One region of the Pseudoalteromonas sp. KS88 genome, then DNA from elsewhere that is predicted to be linked to it. Evidence: predicted binding sites of a transcription regulator. Region 1 holds the regulator's gene; the other holds the start of a gene.
The links. Region 1 encodes FliA, which starts transcription of late flagellar genes. Its sites were predicted from a motif close to CTAAAGNTNNNNNNNNNNNNGCCGATA; they were not measured.
Positions count from the first base shown of each region.

Region 2: C7Y70_RS07410 (HAMP domain-containing methyl-accepting chemotaxis protein) is a predicted target of FliA. The motif match lies at 4,394-4,420, and genes of this name have one in related genera.

Region 1 is NZ_PYHV01000016.1:78,687-89,173, forward strand. Features, by position in the region: gene flhB (flagellar biosynthesis protein FlhB) at 1-840, shown strand, start outside; gene flhA (flagellar biosynthesis protein FlhA) at 924-3,032, shown strand; gene flhF (flagellar biosynthesis protein FlhF) at 3,056-4,561, shown strand; gene C7Y70_RS10385 (MinD/ParA family protein) at 4,554-5,414, shown strand; gene C7Y70_RS10390 (RNA polymerase sigma factor FliA) at 5,441-6,151, shown strand; gene cheY (chemotaxis response regulator CheY) at 6,192-6,575, shown strand; gene C7Y70_RS10400 (protein phosphatase CheZ) at 6,593-7,360, shown strand; gene C7Y70_RS10405 (chemotaxis protein CheA) at 7,375-9,603, shown strand; gene C7Y70_RS10410 (chemotaxis response regulator protein-glutamate methylesterase) at 9,668-10,487, shown strand, end outside.
Region 2 is NZ_PYHV01000011.1:103,064-113,550, forward strand. Features, by position in the region: gene C7Y70_RS07395 (TonB-dependent receptor) at 1-787, opposite strand, end outside; gene C7Y70_RS07400 (porin) at 1,087-2,232, shown strand; gene C7Y70_RS07405 (phosphate ABC transporter substrate-binding protein) at 2,245-2,652, shown strand; gene C7Y70_RS07410 (HAMP domain-containing methyl-accepting chemotaxis protein) at 2,735-4,360, opposite strand; tRNA gene C7Y70_RS07415 (tRNA-Leu) at 4,844-4,928, opposite strand; gene secG (preprotein translocase subunit SecG) at 5,009-5,359, opposite strand; gene tpiA (triose-phosphate isomerase) at 5,361-6,110, opposite strand; gene glmM (phosphoglucosamine mutase) at 6,183-7,532, opposite strand; gene folP (dihydropteroate synthase) at 7,525-8,388, opposite strand; gene ftsH (ATP-dependent zinc metalloprotease FtsH) at 8,483-10,423, opposite strand.

The DNA.
Region 1 (10,487 bases):
TTTATTATTGTTCTTGCGGGTATTATCGGAAACACTCTATTAGGCGGCTTTAATTTTAGTTGGCAAGCAGCGGCACCCAAGGCAAGTAAAATGTCACCAGCTAAGGGGATCAAACGGATGTTCGGCCCTCAAGCGGGTGTTGAATTGGTTAAATCAATTTTAAAGTTTGCTGTTGTAGCTGGTTTTGCAATATTTCTGATCAACACCTTTTTTGATGAGATTTTGCATTTAAGTATCGAAAGTGCACCAGGTAACATTATCCATGCACTTGAGATTTTGGCGTGGATGTTTTTGGGTTTAACGTGTACTTTAACTATTATCGCAGCAATTGATGCACCCTACCAAAGCCACACCCACCATAAACAGCTTAAAATGACCCTTCAAGAAGTGAAAGATGAGTATAAAAATTCAGAGGGTGATCCTCAAATCAAAGCTCGTATAAGGCAAACGCAAAGGCAAATGTCACAGCGTAGGATGATGCAAGACGTGCCAGATGCCGATGTTGTAGTAACCAACCCAACTCATTACTCTGTTGCATTAAAATACGATACAGAGCGTGCAGGGGCACCTATCGTCGTTGCCAAGGGAGTAGATGAGCTTGCGATGCAAATACGTAAAATTGCTAAAGGCAATGAAGTACCCGTTGTGGAGTCGCCTATGCTAACCCGCGCTCTTTATCATACTGCTGAGGTTGGCGAGCAAATCCCCGATCAATTATTCACCGCTGTCGCACAAGTATTAGCTTACGTATTTCAGTTAAAACGCTTTCGAAAAGGGCGTGGGAAGCGACCTACAGAGCTTAATAAAACACTACCTATCCCAGATGCTTATAAATACTAAGTATGCTTTATTTCTATAAGACAGTAACTTGGAATAGTTATTGCAAAATCCGTACAGTGTCAATTTTTTGAAATTGTAGGGTTATGGAATTTAAAGCTGTATTACAACAACTTAATAAAGATAAGAAAGAGTATGCAAAAGGTGTTGGTACGCCTTTATTAGTGCTCGCTGCGCTAGGTATGGTTATTTTACCACTGCCCCCGTTCTTACTTGATATACTTTTTTCGTTTAATATAGCCCTCGCTTTAGTGGTTTTATTGGTTACTGTTTACACCATGAAGCCGGTCGACTTTGGTATGTTCCCTGCGGTATTACTTATCGCAACAATTATGCGTTTGGCGCTTAATGTTGCCAGTACTCGAGTGGTATTACTTGAGGGGCATAATGGCGGCGATGCTGCTGGTAAGGTAATAGAAGCCTTTGGCTCTGTGGTTATCGGTGGTAACTATGCTGTTGGTCTCGTTGTATTCTTAATTCTTATCATTATAAACTTTGTTGTAATCACCAAAGGCGCTGGACGTATTTCAGAAGTATCAGCACGTTTTACCCTCGATGCGATGCCAGGTAAACAAATGGCTATTGATGCTGACTTGAATGCTGGTTTTATCAGTGCAGAGCAAGCACGAGACCGCCGTGAGGAAGTAACGCGAGAAGCGGATTTTTACGGCTCAATGGATGGTGCGAGTAAATTCGTGAAAGGTGATGCGATAGCCGGTATTGTTATTTTAATTATTAATATTATTGGTGGCTTATTTGTTGGCATGATCCAACACGACCTTTCATTTGGTCGAGCAATGGAAGTGTACACATTATTAACCATTGGTGATGGTTTAGTTGCTCAGTTACCTTCCTTACTTTTATCAATCGGTACCGCAATAGTTGTAACGCGTCAAAATGAATCGCTAAATATGGGCGATCAGTTCAAAAGCCAGCTTGGCAACGAGAAATCGTTGTTTATTGCATCTGGCATTTTAATCGTAATGGGCTTAGTACCTGGCATGCCACATTTTGCCTTTTTAAGTTTAGGTGCACTACTAGGCTACCTTGCTTATTACACGCAGCAAAATAAGCTTAAAGAAGCGGCGGCGAAAGAGGAAGAAGCTGCAAACGGTGGCCCTGCTGGAACAGGTGTTGCGAATAAACAAGAACAAAAAGAGCTTGGTTGGGATGATGTTCAACAAGTCGATGTTATTGGTTTAGAAGTAGGCTATCGCCTTATTCCGCTAGTCGATCAATCGCAAGGCGGTGAACTGTTGAATCGCATTAAAGGCGTTCGTAAAAAGCTTTCACAAGAACTTGGCTTTTTAGTACCGCCGGTGCATATTCGCGATAATCTTGAGTTAGACCCTAATGCATACAGAATAACAATGATGGGCGTATCAAGTGGAGAAGGTGAACTTAAGCATGGTGATGAGCTTGCAATCAACCCAGGTCAAGTATTTGGTCCGATCAAGGGCATAGAAACAAAAGATCCCGCTTTCGGTTTGGATGCAGTATGGATCAAAGCGAATCAAAAAGATGAAGCACAGTCATTAGGCTACACGGTTGTTGATGCAGCCACTGTTGTTGCAACACATATTAGTCAGTTATTAACTAACAGCGCTGCGCTTTTACTTGGTCATGAAGAAGTTCAAAATTTATTAGATATGCTTGCTAAAAGCCATCCGCGTTTAGTTGAAGGCCTTGTGCCAGACGTGCTACCACTAACTACAGTGGTTAAAGTATTACAAAACTTACTTAACGAAGGAGTTGCAATACGTGATATGCGTTCAATTGTTCAGACTCTTGTTGAGTATGGCCCGCGAAGCCAAGACCCAGATGTACTAACGGCTGCAGTACGTATTTCATTGCGTCGATTAATCGTGCAAGACGCGGTTGGTATGTCTTCAGAAATCCCAGTCATAACTTTGGCGCCTGAGTTGGAACAGATGTTGCATCAGTCACTTCAAAATGCAGGCGACGAGGGTGCCGGTATCGAACCAGGACTTGCAGAGCGACTTCAACAGTCATTGACTGAAGCGCATCAGAATCAAGAAATGGCCGGTGAACCTTCGATATTGCTAACGTCAGGAATGTTACGCACTGTGTTATCTCGATTTGTTAAGTACACCATCCCAGGTTTACGGGTAATGTCTTATCAAGAGGTACCAGACGAAAGACAGATCAAGATTGTCAGCTCAGTAGGCCAATAATTGATTTAGAAGGGTTGTGAACCATGAAAATAAAACGTTTTTTTGCTAAAGATATGCGTACCGCACTAAAAGAAGTTAAAGATGAACTAGGTGTTGATGCGGTTATTATGTCAAATAAAAAGCTGGCTAATGGCGTTGAGATTGTTGCTGCTGTTGATTACGACAAAGCTGCACCACAAGAGCCAACTCCTCAGCCAGCGGCTCAAGCGCAAAGCAACCCTAATAATTTTATAAAGCCAGCGCCTAAACGTGCTCCACAAGAACCACAGGCTGCGGTTGCTGACAGTTTACAAGCATTGCTTGAGCGTCAATCACCTCGCCCTCGTTCTCCTGAGCTTGCGTCGATGTTCAATCAATCGGGTATTGATACCTCGACGCAGTTTCAATCTCAAGAAACGCATCAGCAGACTAGATACTCTGAGCCAACTAGATCTGTTAATGAACCACAGGCTCATCCAGATTTTGCCCGTAGAGAGCCAACCCCTAAGGTTCGTACTCAGGCTCATAGCTTAGGTTTTGATGATGAGTTAGAAAGTGACTTTGATGATTTAGGCGCTCCTATGCAATCGCATAAAAGCGTAGCAAATCCGCAAAGTGATGAAATGACTTCCATGCGTGATGAAATGAATGCAATCCGACAACTACTTGAACACCAAGTTTCAGGTTTAATGCAACAAGATATGGCGCGTCGTGACCCTACACGAGCTTGTATGATTGACCGCTTGGTAGGCATGGGTATCGAGCATGATGTTGCAGAGCAAATGGCGTGTTTTATTCCTGATGATGTGTCTCGTCAAGAGGCATGGAAAGCGTTATTGCAAATGGTTGAAAACCAAATGCACACAACAAATAATGAAATTTTACGTCAAGGCGGTGTTTATGCTTTAGTTGGGCCTACAGGTGTGGGTAAAACTACGACAGTAGCCAAATTGGCTGCATTGGGCGCGCAAAAGTATGGCGCAGATAAAGTAGCGTTAATTACTACAGATACATACCGTATTGGTGCATATGAGCAACTTGCAACTTATGGCCGAATTATTGGTTGTGGCGTAAAACAAGTAAAAGATGCTAATGAATTAGCAGAAGTTTTATACCATTTACGAAATAAGCGACTAGTATTAATAGACACAGCAGGAATGAGCCAACGAGACTTACGGTTAACTGAGCAACTAAACACGCTAATGCGTAATCAGCGCGTTGATATTCGTAGTTATTTAGTATTAAGCGCTACAGCACAAATTAACGTACTGCAAGAAACCGTAAGGCACTTTAAAAAAGTTCAGCTAAGTGGCTGTATTTTCACAAAGTTGGATGAATCGCTTAGTTTAGGCGAGATTATTAGCATAGCGATTCAAAATCGCCTCCCAATAGGGTATCTTACTAATGGTCAGCGAGTTCCTGAAGATATTCGTGTCGCAAATGCTGAAAAATTGGTTAAAAAAGCAGAACAGTTATATTTAAAAAGAACAAAAGTACAACATTCAAGACGTCAAGCAGTAGCGTCAAGCACAGTAGGGATGTATGATTAACACAGTATTAGATCAAGCAAGTGGCCTGCGAAAGATGAGTCAAAACAATAATAACAGTGTAAAGGTTATCGCTGTTACTGGTGGTAAGGGTGGTGTAGGTAAAACTAATGTATCACTTAATACTGCAATAGCTTTAGGCCAATTAGGTAATAGGGTTTTAGTACTGGATGCCGATTTAGGCTTAGCTAATTGCGATGTGATGCTTGGTTTACGCGTAGAGCGGAACTTGTCTCATGTTCTCTCTGGAGAGTGTGAGCTTGACGAAATTTTAGTTGAAGGGCCAGCAGGTATTAAAATAGTCCCTGCGACTTCTGGTTCCCAAAGCATGGTCGAGTTGTCACCTTCAGAGCATGCTGGATTAATTCGTGCATTTAGTGAGTTGAGCACTGAGTTTGATATTTTAATTGTTGATACTGCCGCAGGTATTTCTGACATGGTGCTGAGCTTTTCTCGCGCAGCGCAAGACGTCATGGTTGTTGTTTGCGATGAACCGACTTCAATAACAGATGCTTACGCACTAATCAAAGTGCTCAGTCGTGAGCATGGTGTGTACAAATTTAAAATAGTTGCCAATATGGTGCGCAGCATGCGCGAAGGCCATGAACTATTTGCCAAACTTTCCAAAGTAACAGATCGCTTTTTAGATGTTTCAATGGAGCTGGTTGCAACCGTGCCATATGATGAGAATATGCGTAAATCTACTCGTCGACAAAAGGTCATTGTAGAGTTATTTCCTAACTCCCCAGCAGCGGTTGCATTTAAAACATTAGCGACAAAAGCAGTAAAATGGCCTATACCTAATCAACCATCAGGCCATTTAGAGTTCTTCATAGAAAAATTAGTAAACGGCTAACTATGACTGCATCGGTGAATAAAGCGATGGGATATCAATCAACAGTAAACTTAAATGCAATTATTGAGAAACATGCTTCATTAGTTAAGAAAGTGGCATGTCATCTCATTGCGCGTTTACCTCCAAGCGTGCAACTAGATGATTTAATACAAGCGGGTATGATTGGATTGATTGAAGCGTCAAAAAATTTCGATACCTCAAAAGGTGCCAGCTTTGAAACCTTTGCTGGCATAAGAATTCGTGGTGCGATGCTTGATGAAATGCGCCGTGGTGACTGGGCTCCACGCTCGGTTCATCGGAACAGTCGAATGGTGGCAGAAGCAATTTCAGGGTTAGAAAGCGAGCTAAACCGTGAACCTAAAGACTTTGAAGTTGCTGAAAAACTTGATATTACGCTTGATGAGTACCATCATATCCTTAGTGATGTAAATTCGAGTAAAGTACTAGGCATTGAGGATTTAGGAGTTGATGAAGATGTTATAACTCCTGTTGGTCAAGATTTTGCACTGGACAAGCCCTTTAATAACGTTAAGAATGAACGTTTTAATGAATCCTTGTTAGCTGCAATAAAGTCTTTGCCAGAGCGGGATGGGCTTGTGCTCTCGCTATACTACAATGATGAAATGAATTTAAAAGAAATTGGGCACATACTCGATGTTAGTGAATCGCGTGTGAGCCAGATACATGGTCAGGCGATGATTAAGCTAAAAGCAAAAATCAATGACTGGATAAACTAGAAGTAAGTAAATATAGGTTCAGACCTCACCGGAGGATGTTTTGGATAAAAACATGAAAATTCTTGTTGTTGATGATTTTTCGACGATGAGACGTATCATCAAAAATCTTTTAAGAGATTTAGGCTTTACAAATGTACAAGAAGCTGACGATGGTTCAACAGCTTTACCCATGTTACAAAATCAAGAATTTGATTTTGTTGTAACCGATTGGAATATGCCGGGTATGCAAGGTATTGATTTATTACGTGCTATCAGAGCTGATGGAACGCTTAAACATATCCCTGTGTTAATGGTGACAGCAGAAGCTAAAAAAGAACAAATTGTTGCTGCTGCTCAAGCCGGCGTTAACGGCTACATTGTAAAACCATTTACTGCCGCAACACTGAAAACCAAATTGGAAAAAGTGTTCGAGCGCCTAGGCTAAATAAATAGGAGAGGCTTATGTCAGCACTTGCTGCGCCTCAGATCAGTTTAGAACAAGCCCGTCAGCTTGTTGTTTACCTTGAAAATGGCGAACAAGAAAAAGCTGACCAGCTAATTATTGATGCGGCTTCTCAAGAGCAATCTGAGTTGTTTGCTGAAGTGGGTAAGTTAACGCGTCAACTGCATGATGCGTTAAAAAACTTTGAACTTGATACGCGCTTATCGGATTTGACGACAGATGCACTTCCAGATGCAAAACAGCGTTTAAACTATGTCATGGAAATGACTGAAAATGCTGCCAACAAAACGATGGACGCGGTTGAAGCAAGTTTACCAATAGCGCAAGAATTAGCAGATGAGATTGCTCACATCAAGCCAACTTGGGATCGTCTAATGAGTCGTGAAATTGAGCTTGGTGAGTTTAAAACACTTTGTCATAGTTTAGATAAATTTATGAGCCATTCTCATACAAAAACAGATGAGTTACAGGGCTTGATGACAAACGTGTTAATGGCACAAGATTTTCAAGATTTAACAGGTCAAGTTATACGAAGGGTTATTGAATTAGTTAGAGAAGTTGAAGATAGCCTAATTCATTTACTTACCGCTTTTGGTAGCCACGAGCTTAGTGGTGAAAAAATAAAAACACCTGCCGAAGCCGTAACACCGCCTGCACAAGATACACTTGCCGGTCCTGAAGGACCAATTATTGACAAAGAATCGCGAGATGATGTAGTCAATGGGCAAGATGATGTTGACGATTTATTGTCAAGTTTGGGCTTCTAAGAGGAGAGCACTGCATGAGCTTTGAAGTCGATGAAGACATTTTACAGGATTTTCTAGTTGAGGCTGGAGAAATCCTTGAGCTTTTATCAGAACAGCTAGTAGAGCTTGAAAATAATCCGGATGATACCGATTTACTGAATGCGATATTCCGCGGCTTTCACACAGTTAAAGGCGGTGCTGGTTTTTTAAGCATGACCGAACTTGTTGATGCTTGCCATGGTGCTGAAAACGTATTTGATTTGCTGCGCCAAGGTGTACGGACAGTCAACTCAGAGCTCATGGATGTTATACTTCAGGCGCTTGATACTATTAATGAAATGTTTGCGACTATTCAAAATCGTGAACAGCCTGCACCAGCAGACCCTGAACTGTTAGCTGTATTACATAAATTAAGTCAGCCCCCAAGTGATGATGAGAACGACCCTGTCTCAGTGCCAGATACAGTTGCAGCCGCACCAGCAGAAGAACCTGCTACGGAAGAACCCAGTGTTAATGATGAAGATCCGTTTGCTTTTGATGAGCTATTTAATGGTGAAGTAGATAATAGCTCAACAGAAGACAACATTGATGAAATTACCGAAGATGAATTCGAAAGCTTACTCGACGAATTGCATGGTAAAGGTCAAAGCCCAATTACTGAAAGTGCTCCAACTCAACCGAGCTCATCTGGTAATGACATAACAGATGACGAATTTGATAATTTATTAGATGAATTACATGGTGTAGGGAGCTTTGGTGAAGTTGCTGTAGATAATGCCCCGGCAACTGGGCAACAAGTTAAACCAGCTGAATCAAAAAGTTCAGTTAGTGATGAATCTGGTGACGACATAAGCGATGATGAATTTGAGGCTTTACTTGATGAACTTCATGGTAAAGGTTCAGCACCTAAAGCAGTTGCAGAGAATGCAAATGCAGTTGAACAGCCTGTAGCAAAAAAACCAGAACCCCCTAAAGAAGCTGTTCAAAAGCCTGCACCAGTTAGTAAGCCGGCCACACCAGCCGCTCCGAAAGCTGCTGAAAAGCCAGCTGCACCAGCAGCTTCGACAGCTAGTGCTGCTAAAAAGCCACCACCACCTCAAGCTGAAACAACCGTTAGGGTGGATACAAAACGCCTAGACGAAATCATGAATATGGTTGGTGAACTTGTATTGGTCAGAAATCGCTTGGTTAGCTTAGCAACAAATACTAATAACGAAGTGATGGGAAAGGCAATTTCCAATTTAGATGTTGTCACAGCTGACCTGCAAGGCGCGGTAATGAAAACCCGTATGCAGCCAATCAAAAAGGTTTTCGGTCGGTTTCCTCGAGTTGTTCGTGACTTAGCAAGAAGCTTGAAAAAAGACATCAATCTATTGCTAGTTGGTGAAGACACAGATTTAGATAAAAATTTAGTGGAAGCATTGGCTGATCCTTTAGTTCACTTGGTGAGAAACTCGGTTGACCACGGTATCGAAATGCCTGATGTTCGTGAAGCAGCAGGTAAATCAAGAACAGGTAGCGTGACATTATCAGCATCTCAAGAAGGTGATCATATACTGCTTACTATTCGTGATGATGGTGCAGGTATGGATGCTGAAAAACTGAAGAAAATAGCAATCAGTAAAGGCGTACTTGACCATGAGCAAGCAAGTCGCTTGTCAGATACCGAAGCATATAACTTAATTTTTGCACCAGGGTTCTCAACTAAAGAAGAGATTTCTGATATTTCAGGCCGCGGTGTCGGTATGGATGTTGTTAAGACTAAAATTAATCAGCTTAATGGCTCTGTAAGTATTCAGTCTGAACTGGGTGTAGGTACCATACTTGAGATAAAAGTACCGCTTACATTAGCAATCTTACCGACCTTAATGGTTGTTGTTGGTGAGCAAACATTTGCCCTACCGCTTGCAGGTGTAAGCGAAATATTTCATTTAGACTTAACACAAACTAATGTCGTTGATGGGCAGTTAACAATCATAGTCCGTAAGAAGGCAATTCCATTGTTTTACTTGGAACACTGGTTGATTAAAGGTGCAGATAGATCACAACGAAAAGCGCAAGGGCATGTTGTTATTGTTCAAATAGGTACTCAGAAAGTGGGTTTTGTTGTTGATTCATTAATCGGCCAAGAAGAAGTAGTAATAAAACCATTAGATGCTCTATTACAAGGCACGCCAGGTATGGCGGGGGCTACAATCACCTCTGATGGTGGAATTGCATTGATATTAGATGTGCCAAGTCTATTAAAGTTTTATGCTGGCTAGCCCATACTTATCCTTTTATGAGAGCCTTTGGCTCTCATAGGTAAAATTTAACAAGAGTGTACCAATGGCAGTTAAAGTATTAGTTGTTGATGATTCAAGCTTTTTTCGCCGTAGAGTCAGTGAAATTCTTGAACAAGATAAGGATATCGAAGTAATTGGTTTTGCTGTTAACGGCCGTGAAGCCGTTGATAAAACCAGTCAATTACGTCCAGATGTTATTACCATGGACGTAGAGATGCCCGTTCTTGATGGAATTAGCGCTGTAAAAGAAATAATGGCTGCTAATCCAACACCTATCTTAATGTTTTCGTCATTGACGCGCGATGGTGCAACGGCAACCTTAGATGCTCTGGATGCGGGTGCGTTGGATTTCTTACCAAAGAAATTTGAAGACATAGCACGAAATAACGAAGATGCGATAAAGCTATTACAAAATAAAGTTAAAGAAATTGGGCGTAGACGAATATCCAGATTTAACCGCCCAACTCCTTCTATTTCTTCACGTTCAGTATCAAGCAAAGAGTCGTCTACTCGCAGTGCAGTTATTCAGCCGGATCGTTCTTTTAGCCGGGCAACGCCTTCGCCTAGCCCAAAATCGGACGTGCGTGCATCGGGTAAAAAATATCAAATAGTCGCAATAGGGACATCTACAGGAGGGCCTGTTGCCCTACAAACTATTTTAACAAAATTACCCGCTAATTTTCCGCATCCTATTTTGTTAATTCAGCACATGCCAGCCGCATTTACTCCTGCATTTGCAGCAAGGTTAAATGGGTTGTGTAAAATAAAAGTAAAAGAGGCTCAGCAAGGCGATAAATTAATGCCAGGCACAGCTTATTTAGCACCTGGCGGTCAACAAATGCTTGTAGAAGGGCGTGGTGGAA
Region 2 (10,487 bases), on a different contig from region 1:
GTGATTGTCCTGACTCATTATCAACGGCATCTAATGAGACTACCAGTGAAAAATCTGTAGTTGGTTGCCATTTAATCGCAACACGACCACTGGTTTCCTGTTCTTCGCCAATTTCTTTTTCTGGATTAGCTAAGTTAATCGCCTTACCTACGCCATCACGTTGTTTGTAAGATGCACTAGCTGACATACTAAGCTCATCTGTCAACGAGTTATTAAAATATACATCGCCAGCTATACGTCCACGAGAACCTACTTTAGCAGTCGTCGTTGCAATGCCTTCATCACCTGGTTGTTTAGTTATAATGTTAACAGCCCCACCAAGTGTATTACGGCCATACAATGTCCCTTGTGGTCCACGTAACACTTCTACACGCTCAATATTTGGCAATGACAAGTTAGAGCCCATTTGACGGCCTAAGTAAACGCCATCAAGGTATACACCTACACCAGGATCAGTAGTGATGATGTGATCTTGCAAACCAATACCGCGAATAAATACCGATGCATGAGCAGCATTACCTACCCCATAGCGCGTAATATTTAAATTGGGTACGTATTTACCAATATCTTCTAAGTTGCTCATATTAGCTTTATCAATCAAATTTTCACCGATTGATGTAACGGCTGTTGGAGACTCAAAAATGCTTTCTGTGCGCTTACGAGCTGTGACTTCTATTTTTTCAAAAGCATCCTGCTTTGCAGTGGTTTTTTCATCTTGTGCGTAACTAGGTGCAGCAAAAGCCGTAAGCATGGCAATACTTAACTGAGATAGGTGGCGTATTTTCAATGTATTCTCCAAAGGGTACCGTGTGTGGAAGTGCCTAGTAAATTTCAGGCATAAAAAAAGACACTTAATTAAGTATCTTACCTCTGGAGGGGTATTATATTTCACTTTTGTGAAAAATGGTATAATTAACGCAGCTAAGCTGAATTAATTTAAAAACCTATATCAAAAAATTCTTATAAGCAAAATATCTTACCTATTTAAGGCATTTGACTTTCTTTTTGGTTTTTCATCGCTAACTTGCTCTTTTACGACTAAAATGTCTTTGAAATCAACCTATCTTTAAATACTTAGGATACACAATGAAAAAACTTCCTATTGCTATTGCACTATGTGGTGCTCTTACATCAGCAGCTTCTTTTGCGGAGGTGCGCATCAACGGTTTTGCCTCAATTGTTGGTGGTAAAACAATGGATGATGATGCGACCCTATATGGGTATGATAATGACATCTCCTTTAAAAATGAGAGCGTATTTGCACTTCAGCTATCTGCTGACTTGCAAGACAAACTAAGCGCAACAGCGCAAATTGTCGCCCGTGGCGAAAATGACTTTGATGCTGAGTTCGAATGGGCTTATTTAACATACGAATTTACCGATGAGCTGCAACTCAGTGCAGGTAAAATGCGCGTGCCCTTTTATCGTTATTCGGATTTCTTAGATGTAGGTTACGCCTATCGTTGGATTAGGCCACCGCAGTCTGTTTATAACATTCCTTTTTCAACATACGAAGGCTTAAGTCTGTTACATACCTCAACTCTGGGTGATTGGGATTCTACAGTACAAGCTATTTATGGTGGCTATGATGGCACCATTGCAGTTGTATCTGTTAATGGTGATACTGAACTTAACGACATTGCTGGTATCAACTGGACCCTAAGTTATGACTGGTTCAGTGCACGCGCAGCATACTTTGTTGCAGATACATCTATTGCTATTGAAAATGATACTGATACTGGCATAGCCCTTAATAATTTAGAGCAAACCTTGCGTGGTGCAGGCTTCGCTGAGCAAGCAAATGATATTGCTATTGATGAAGACAATGGTTCATTCTTTGCGATTGGTTTCTCTGTTGATTATAACGATATTTTATTTGATGCCGAATACACTGAGTTTGAAGTAGATAACAGCGCATTAGCTAAACAAACTCAATACTACACCTCTGTAGGTTATCGCATGGATGAGTGGACTGTTCACTTCACTTATGAAAATAACGATGATGAACATGATAGCAGCCGCTACAATGCCCTCACTGCTGTTCCTCCTTTGAATCAAGGTATTAACCAAGTACTAGAAGGATCAAAAGCGAAAAGTAACGTATACACAATTGGCACGCGTTATAACTTCCATCCATCAGCTGCATTCAAAGTAGATTTCAGCCGCTTTAAAGACGATATCACTGATACAGAGACCGATGTTGTTGCCGTTGCTGTCGATTTGATATTTTAATTGGAGTTTATGATGAGAAAATTATTTTTAGCCACAGCATTAACTGTTTGCTCATTAAACACGTTTGCGGAAGTTGCAGTGATCGTAAACCCTGCAAATTCAAATCAACTGGATGCAAATGCCATTAAAAAGATCTACCTAGGTAAAAGTAAATCTTTCGATGACGGGGTAAAAGTGAACCCAGTTAATCAGGATGGCAATAGCGTTGCAGATGAATTTAACGATAAAGTGGTCGGTAAGTCCGGTAGCCAATTAAATGCGTATTGGTCAAAGTTGGTATTTACAGGCAAAGGCACACCGCCAGAAAAGCTAAGCAACGATCAAGCTGTTATTGATTTTGTCAGTAGCAACACCGATGCCATAGGCTATATTGATAGCGCAAAAATCACTGATAACGTAAAAGTTGTCGGTAAATTTTAAATAACGTTACCCTATCAAAAAACCACCTAGGCTTAGGTGGTTTTTTATTATTACACTGATAAATTTTTATGCCAGGTTTAGTTTATTCCACCTTAAACTTCGCTGTAGCATCAAGTAAGTTATCTGACAAATAATGAAGGTTCTTGGCAACATCTCTCACTGCTGCTAATGACTGCATTGTGTCTTCGAAAGACATATGCATATTCGACACATTATCAACTACCATTGCCGCTACTGAAGTTTGCTCCTCTGTTGCAGCTGCAATTTGCGAGTTCATACCATTAATTTCGAGTATTTGTTCTGCTATTTTTTCAATTGATATACCCGTATTTTTTGCTGCGGTAGCATTATTTGTTGCCATATCTCTCGCTGAGGTCATGGCATTGACCGACTCGTTTGCAGCGCTAGTTAAGGTATTAAGTAGCTCACGTATTTCGTTGGTTGATTTAGCAGTTCGTGATGCAAGCTCTCGTACTTCATCTGCTACAACCGCAAAACCACGACCTTGTTCTCCAGCTCGAGCTGCCTCAATAGCCGCATTTAGAGCGAGTAAATTAGTTTGCTCTGCAATGGCCGTTATAACATTTAAAATTTGAGTCACATTTTTTGTATCATCAGCTAACTTATTGATGGTAGTCGCCGCGTGATTGATTTCATTACTAAGTGTTTGAGATTCTGAAACCGCCGTTTGAATTTGGCTCCGGCTTTGATCGACTTCTTGCTCTGCTGTTTGCGCAGCACGAGATGCACTAGCCGCAGATTGAGAAATATCACCCACGCTCTGTTTCATTTCTTCCATTGATTGTTTAACGACTTCAGCATCAGAAGCCTGCTTGCTTGTAGCTCTTTCGGCTTGCTCCATCCCTTGCACTAAACGCGTAGAGTTTTCCATTAGCGGTTCACACACAGACATTACATCTAACACTGAACCTCTTAAAAGGGTAATAAAGGAGTTGAAATTAATTGCAACTTGCCCTATCTCATCCTCTGAGCGCACAGTTAACTGTGTGCTTAAAGAACCTTTACCTTCACCTAATAACCTTAAGTTATCTGCTGCGTCACTGGCAGCTGCACCAATGCCTCGTGCAATCCAAACTGCCATGAGTAATAACAGTGATAAAGATACTAAAGACACAACTAGCATTAAAGTCAGCGCTTTATCAGAACGCGCTTTGGTATTTTTCACTAACTCGAAAAAACGGTCATCTGCACGCTCTTGGGCGTTTTTAAAGCTCTTAAGTACTGAAGTGTAGATCTGGGTTTTAGTCTGAGCTTGTTGCTGTATTTTACTAAAGTCAGCAGTTCCATCGATCATACCATTGGCTATTTGCGATGAAATTTTTGAATAGTTACCTAACTGGTCACGCACTTTACTATCGATATAGTTATTACTTATCGCCGTAATTTTATCGATATTGCTCATTAATTTTTCATAGGTGTCGCTGGCTTTATCAACTAATTCTTGTTCACCAAAAGTAACTGCCTGGGTGTATAACTCATCAAGTTTTTCTAGCAACACAACATTTGAAGAGGTTAGCTTAACAACTTGGTAAGATGTTTTTTCCAACTCATCTAATGACCCGCGGTTGTCATCCATGGCAACGTAATTTATCAATACAATCACCACAAATGCTATAACCGCAATACTGGTGATAGCATGGATTTTTTTTGTGATACTGATATTTTGAAAAGACATGCTTGACGCCATTCGTAGTACCTTAATTATTTTAACTAAAAGTAATATCGGCTATAGAGCCTAATTCATTAGCTATATTTTTAATTTATATAGCTTTTTAATTATATTTTCTGCTTTCAATAATGCTTATCCACAATAAGCTATCCTGTATCAGATAACCGTGCTCAAACTTGCCATGAATAAGTTTTTATTATTAGTAAACACATTAGCTTATAGTTCGGCATTAAGCAAAAATTGACTTGTTTGCTACGAGTTCATTGCTAATCATTTTAGGCAAATATAGAACCAGTCGATTTCTACTAAACCACTTATTGAGTAGAAATCGAGTCAATGAACTAACTTGGTTTAATAGAGGCACTCTTAGAATATACTTTTCAAGAGGTGGAGCTTAGCTATAAATATATAGGAGATAAAACATTGTATTGAAGCGGATGTCCAAATACTTAATCTTAAAACAAAAAAACCAGTAACATCGCTGTTACTGGTTTTATAATATGGTGCGGTTGGGGGGACTTGAACCCCCACGCCCTAAAGCACTACCCCCTCAAGGTAGCGTGTCTACCAATTCCACCACAACCGCATTTTTAAAGTTTTCACTTTATTTGTTAAACTCTTTGATTTACTTGAGGCTTGTAAATCGTTTAACTCAAATTTTATTACTTAATTAGGTACGTCAGATTTTTCATTAGTAGAAGTCACTGGAACGTCATCTTCTACAGGAGTAACAGTCTCAACTACAGGAGCTGCTTCTAAGTTTTCCCACTCATCACTTTTCTTGATTTGATTCGCAGTCAGATTACCTAGGACAATACTTAAAACAAAGAATATTGTTGCTAAAGCAGTCGTTGTTTTAGTCATAAAGTTACCTGCGCCTGAAGAACCGAAAACAGTTCCTGATGCGCCTGAACCAAATGACGAGCCCATATCTGCGCCTTTACCTTGTTGAATTAAAACCATACCAACAAGCGCTATCGCTATAACTAAATAAACTACTAATAAAATTTCGTACATCTTATACGGTCCTTTTTGCACTCTCACAGATCGCAGTAAATGAATCTGCTTTTAAACTAGCACCGCCTATTAAGCCGCCGTCTATATCTGATTGTGCAAATAATAATTCGCTATTTTTTTCATTTACACTGCCACCATAAAGGATGGTCAGCCCTTGTGCTAAATCGCTATTTAAATCAGCAATTTTATCACGGATAAATTTGTGCACATGCTGTGCTTGTTCAGGCGATGCAGTCTTACCTGTGCCAATGGCCCAAACGGGCTCGTATGCTACCACAGAATCTTTCAGTGCTGCTAGACCTAATTCATTAATTACCGCATCAATTTGTGCAGCAACTACCTGTTCAGTTTGTCCTTGCTCACGTTGCTGTTCACTTTCACCTACACAAAGAATAGGTGTTAACCCAACCTGCTGTGCACGAGCAAACTTTTTAGCAACAGTGCTATTGCTTTCACCAAATATACTTCGGCGCTCAGAGTGACCAACCAATGTGTGACTAGCACCTAAATCTTTAACTAACTGAGCATCAACTTCACCGGTAAATGCACCTGGTTGATTTTCAGAAACTGTTTGCGAACCTGTTGCTATACCACTTGCTACTAGCTGTGAGATCAACGGGTAAGGTGGAAATATTACAACATCTAAATCGGTTGATTCTACGTTTTTGATTGCACTAGATAACTGTTCAACAAGTTCTAAAGAACCGTTCATTTTCCAGTTTCCAGCTACCATCGGCTTGCGTAATGCCATTTTTCCACTCCAGATTAGAAAGCGGGCGAGATAGTAACTCGACTCGCCCAAAGTTACAAGAGGTTATTGTTCTTAATCAGTTTGTTTGCTCATAGATTCGACAACATCCGCTATTTTACGAGCACTATCAAGCACCATTTTCTCTTCTTCAGCTTCAACCATAACGCGAACCACAGGTTCAGTACCTGATTTACGCAATAATACACGGCCTTTGTCTGCTAATTTAGCCTCAACCTCAGTAACTGCAGCGATAACTTCTGGTGCTTGCGTTGGATCAGTGCCTGCTTTGTAGCGTACATTGATCATTTTCATTGGGTACTTAGTAAACCCTGCACCTAAATCTTTTAAAGTGCGGTTTTGCGCAACCATGGCAGCAAGTACTTGCAGGCTTGAAATAATACCATCGCCCGTACTAATAAGATCTAGATTAAGTACATGGCCAGAACTTTCGCCACCGATTTTCCAACCTTTTTTCTGTAGTAATTCCATTACATAGCGGTCGCCAACTTTACTTCTTTCAAAATCAATGCCTTTGGCTTTTAATGCATTTTCAAGGCCCATGTTTGACATCACAGTACCAACAACCCCGCCACCGAGCATATCGTCTTGCGCTGCCTGGCATGCAATAATATATACAATGTCATCACCATCAAAAACACGTCCATTGTGGTCAACCATCATGACACGGTCACCATCTCCATCGTAGGCTATACCTACATCGGCATTATGCTCTAGGACTTTACGTTTGAGCGCATCAACATGTGTTGCACCACACTCTAAATTGATATTTACACCATTTGGTTCACACGCATGGCAAATAATATCAGCACCTAACTCGCGCATAACTGAAGGGGCGATATGGTATGTTGCGCCATTGGCACAATCTAGAACAATTTTTAAGCCCTCAAGAGATAATCCTTGTGGGAACTGACTTTTGCAAAACTCAATGTAACGTCCATCAGCACTTTCTAAACGCTTGGCTTTACCTAACTTGTCTGATGCAACACATGTCATAGGCTCATCAAGCATTGCTTCTATTTGAAGTTCAACATCGTCACCTAATTTTAAGCCTCGCCCACAGAAAAACTTGATACCGTTATCGTGGTATGGGTTGTGAGAAGCACTAATTACAATACCCGCTTCAGCGCGAAATGTTTGCGCTAGATAGGCAACAGCCGGTGTTGGCATAGGCCCTAGTAAAACCACATCGATACCTGCCGCAATCAAGCCTGCTTCGAGCGATGTCTCAAGCATATAGCCCGAAATACGCGTATCTTTACCAATAATGACTTTTTTTGTGCCTTTTGCTGACAGTACACGTCCTGCAGCCCAGCCTAGTTTTAGTGCAAATTCAGGGGTGATCGGGTATTCTCCAACCATGCCTCTTACACCGTCTGTTCCAAAATATTTTCTATTACTCATTAGATAGTCCTTGTTCGCAAGCTTGCCATACAGCAAGCACATCTGCAGTTTCTTTTACATCATGTACACGGATAATTTTTGCGCCATTTTGCGCCGCGATCAGTGCGCCTGCCAAACTTCCAGCAAGCCGTTCATCAGTATTTCTATTTAACAAATTACCAATCATTGATTTACGAGATAGGCCAGCTAATACAGGTAAACCCAAATGATTAAATTCATCAAATCGTTTTAATAGTTCGTAGTTGTGAGCCAGGCTTTTACCAAAACCAAAACCTGGATCTAGGATAAGTTGCTGTGGCTTAATACCCGCTGTTTTACATGCATCAATGCGCTGCTTAAAAAAATGATTGATATCCGCAAATAAATCATTGTATTGCGGATTACTTTGCATAGTACGAGGCTGCCCTTGCATATGCATCAAGCAAATCGCTACATCTGCAAACTCGGCAGCTACGCTAAGCGCATCAGGCTCTTGTAAAGCCCGCACATCATTTATAATATCAGCCCCTGCATGTAATGCTTGGCGCATAACTTCACTTTTACTGGTATCAATTGAAATTATACAGTCACTAACCGTTGGTTCTGAGTGGGCTCTAATTGCGTTTATTGCGGGGATTACACGGTTTAACTCTTCTTCAAGCGTGACATCAGGTGCACCCGGACGGGTCGACTCACCACCAATGTCTATTATGGTAGCACCATCATTAAGGAGTGTTTGAGCTTGAATGACAGCGCTGTCTGTTTGGTAGTATGAACCACCATCTGAAAAGGAGTCAGGTGTAACATTTAAGATCCCCATAATGATTGGGGTGTCGAGGTGCAACTTACGACCCCGAGGTAAATTAACTGTGGTCATTTTTCACCTTCAATACATCCATTGCATTGATTATTTTCTTTTTGATACAAAAAACCCCGGTGGCCCGGGGTTTTTAGGTAAGCTATTTTAACTATTATTCAGCTTTGTCATCAAGGTTTGTTTCATCTTTTTGCGATGATTCTTGATCTTTATTCTCAGGTTCAGCTTTTACTTGAGCTGGCTCTGGCTTTTTATCTTCTGTATCACGTCTGTCATGCGCATCGCGAGGCTCGCGAACTGGTTGACGTGCCATTAAGTCATCGATTTGTTTTGCATCAATTGTTTCATATTTCATTAATGCATCTTTCATCGAATGTAAGATATCAATATTCTCTTTAAGAATATCTTCAGCGCGTTGATAGTTTCTATCAGAAAACAAACGTACTTCAGTATCAATTACTTTTGCAGTTTCATCCGACATGCTCATAGCACGGCCACCGCCGCCACCCATGTACATTTCATTCTGATCTTCAGAATATAATAACGGCCCTAGCTTTTCACTCAAGCCCCACTGCGTTACCATTTTACGCGCAATATCAGTTGCCCGTTCAATATCGTTACTTGCACCAGTAGTTACTTTATCTTCACCGTAAATAAGTGCTTCAGCAATACGTCCGCCATACAAACTTGAAATCATTGATTCGAGCAATTCTTTAGAATGGCTAACACGGTCTTGCTCTGGTAAGTACATAGTTACACCAAGGGCACGGCCACGAGGAATAATAGATACTTTATAAACAGGATCGTGTTCTGGCACTAAACGACCAACAATTGCGTGACCCGCTTCGTGATAAGCAGTCATCTCTTTTTCTTGCTCGCTCATCACCATGGTCTTGCGCTCTGCGCCCATCATGATTTTATCTTTTGCGGCATCAAATTCGGCCATGCTTACTACACGTTTGTTACCACGGGCAGCGTATAAAGCAGCTTCATTTACTAAGTTTGCTAAATCAGCACCTGAGAAACCTGGCGTCCCGCGGGCAATAACAGCCGCTTCAACGTTGTCGCCTAAAGGCACTTTACGCATGTGAACTTTTAAGATTTGTTCACGGCCACGGATATCAGGTAAACCAACAACAACCTGACGGTCAAAACGACCTGGGCGAAGTAATGCTGGATCAAGTACGTCTGGACGGTTAGTAGCAGCAATAACGATAATACCTTCATTACCTTCAAAGCCATCCATTTCTACTAGCATTTGGTTTAGGGTTTGCTCACGCTCGTCGTGACCGCCGCCCATTCCTGCACCACGCTTACGACCAACAGCGTCAATCTCATCAATGAAAATGATACATGGCGCCGCTTTTTTAGCTTGTTCAAACATGTCACGAACACGCGATGCACCAACACCAACAAACATTTCTACAAAGTCAGAACCTGAAATTGTAAAGAACGGAACTTTTGCTTCACCGGCAACCGCTTTAGCGAGCAATGTTTTACCCGTTCCTGGAGGGCCGACCATGAGTACACCCTTAGGGATACTGCCGCCTAACTTTTGAAACTTAGACGGATCACGTAAGAAATCCACCAGCTCGGTTACATCATCTTTCGCTTCATCACATCCGGCAACATCAGCGAATGTTGTTTTAACTTGATCTTCGCTCATCAAGCGTGCTTTGCTCTTGCCAAACGACATTGCGCCTTTACCGCCACCGCCTTGCATTTGACGCATGAAGAATATCCACACACCAATTAGCAGTAACATCGGGAACCAAGAAATTAAGATGCTTGCTAAGAAAGACTGCTCTTCCGGCTTAACACCTTTAACATTCACATCACTTTTTAATAAGTCATTTAAAATGTCTTTGTCATAAATAGGCATAATGGTTTGGAAGCGCTCACCATTAGTTTTAGTGCCGGTGATTGTGCCACTGGTACTTTCGATTGCCACTTCTTGTAAAGAACCATTTCTAGCATCTTTAACAAATTGAGTGTAACTAGTTTGACGATCTATTTGATCGCCACCATTAAAGCTCTGAAATACTGACATTAGCACAACAGCTATAACCAGCCAGAGTATTAGATTTTTCGCCATATCGCTCAAGGTGTTAACCTCTTGTATCCAATTAATTTAAATTCAACTTAACGCCAGACAACTG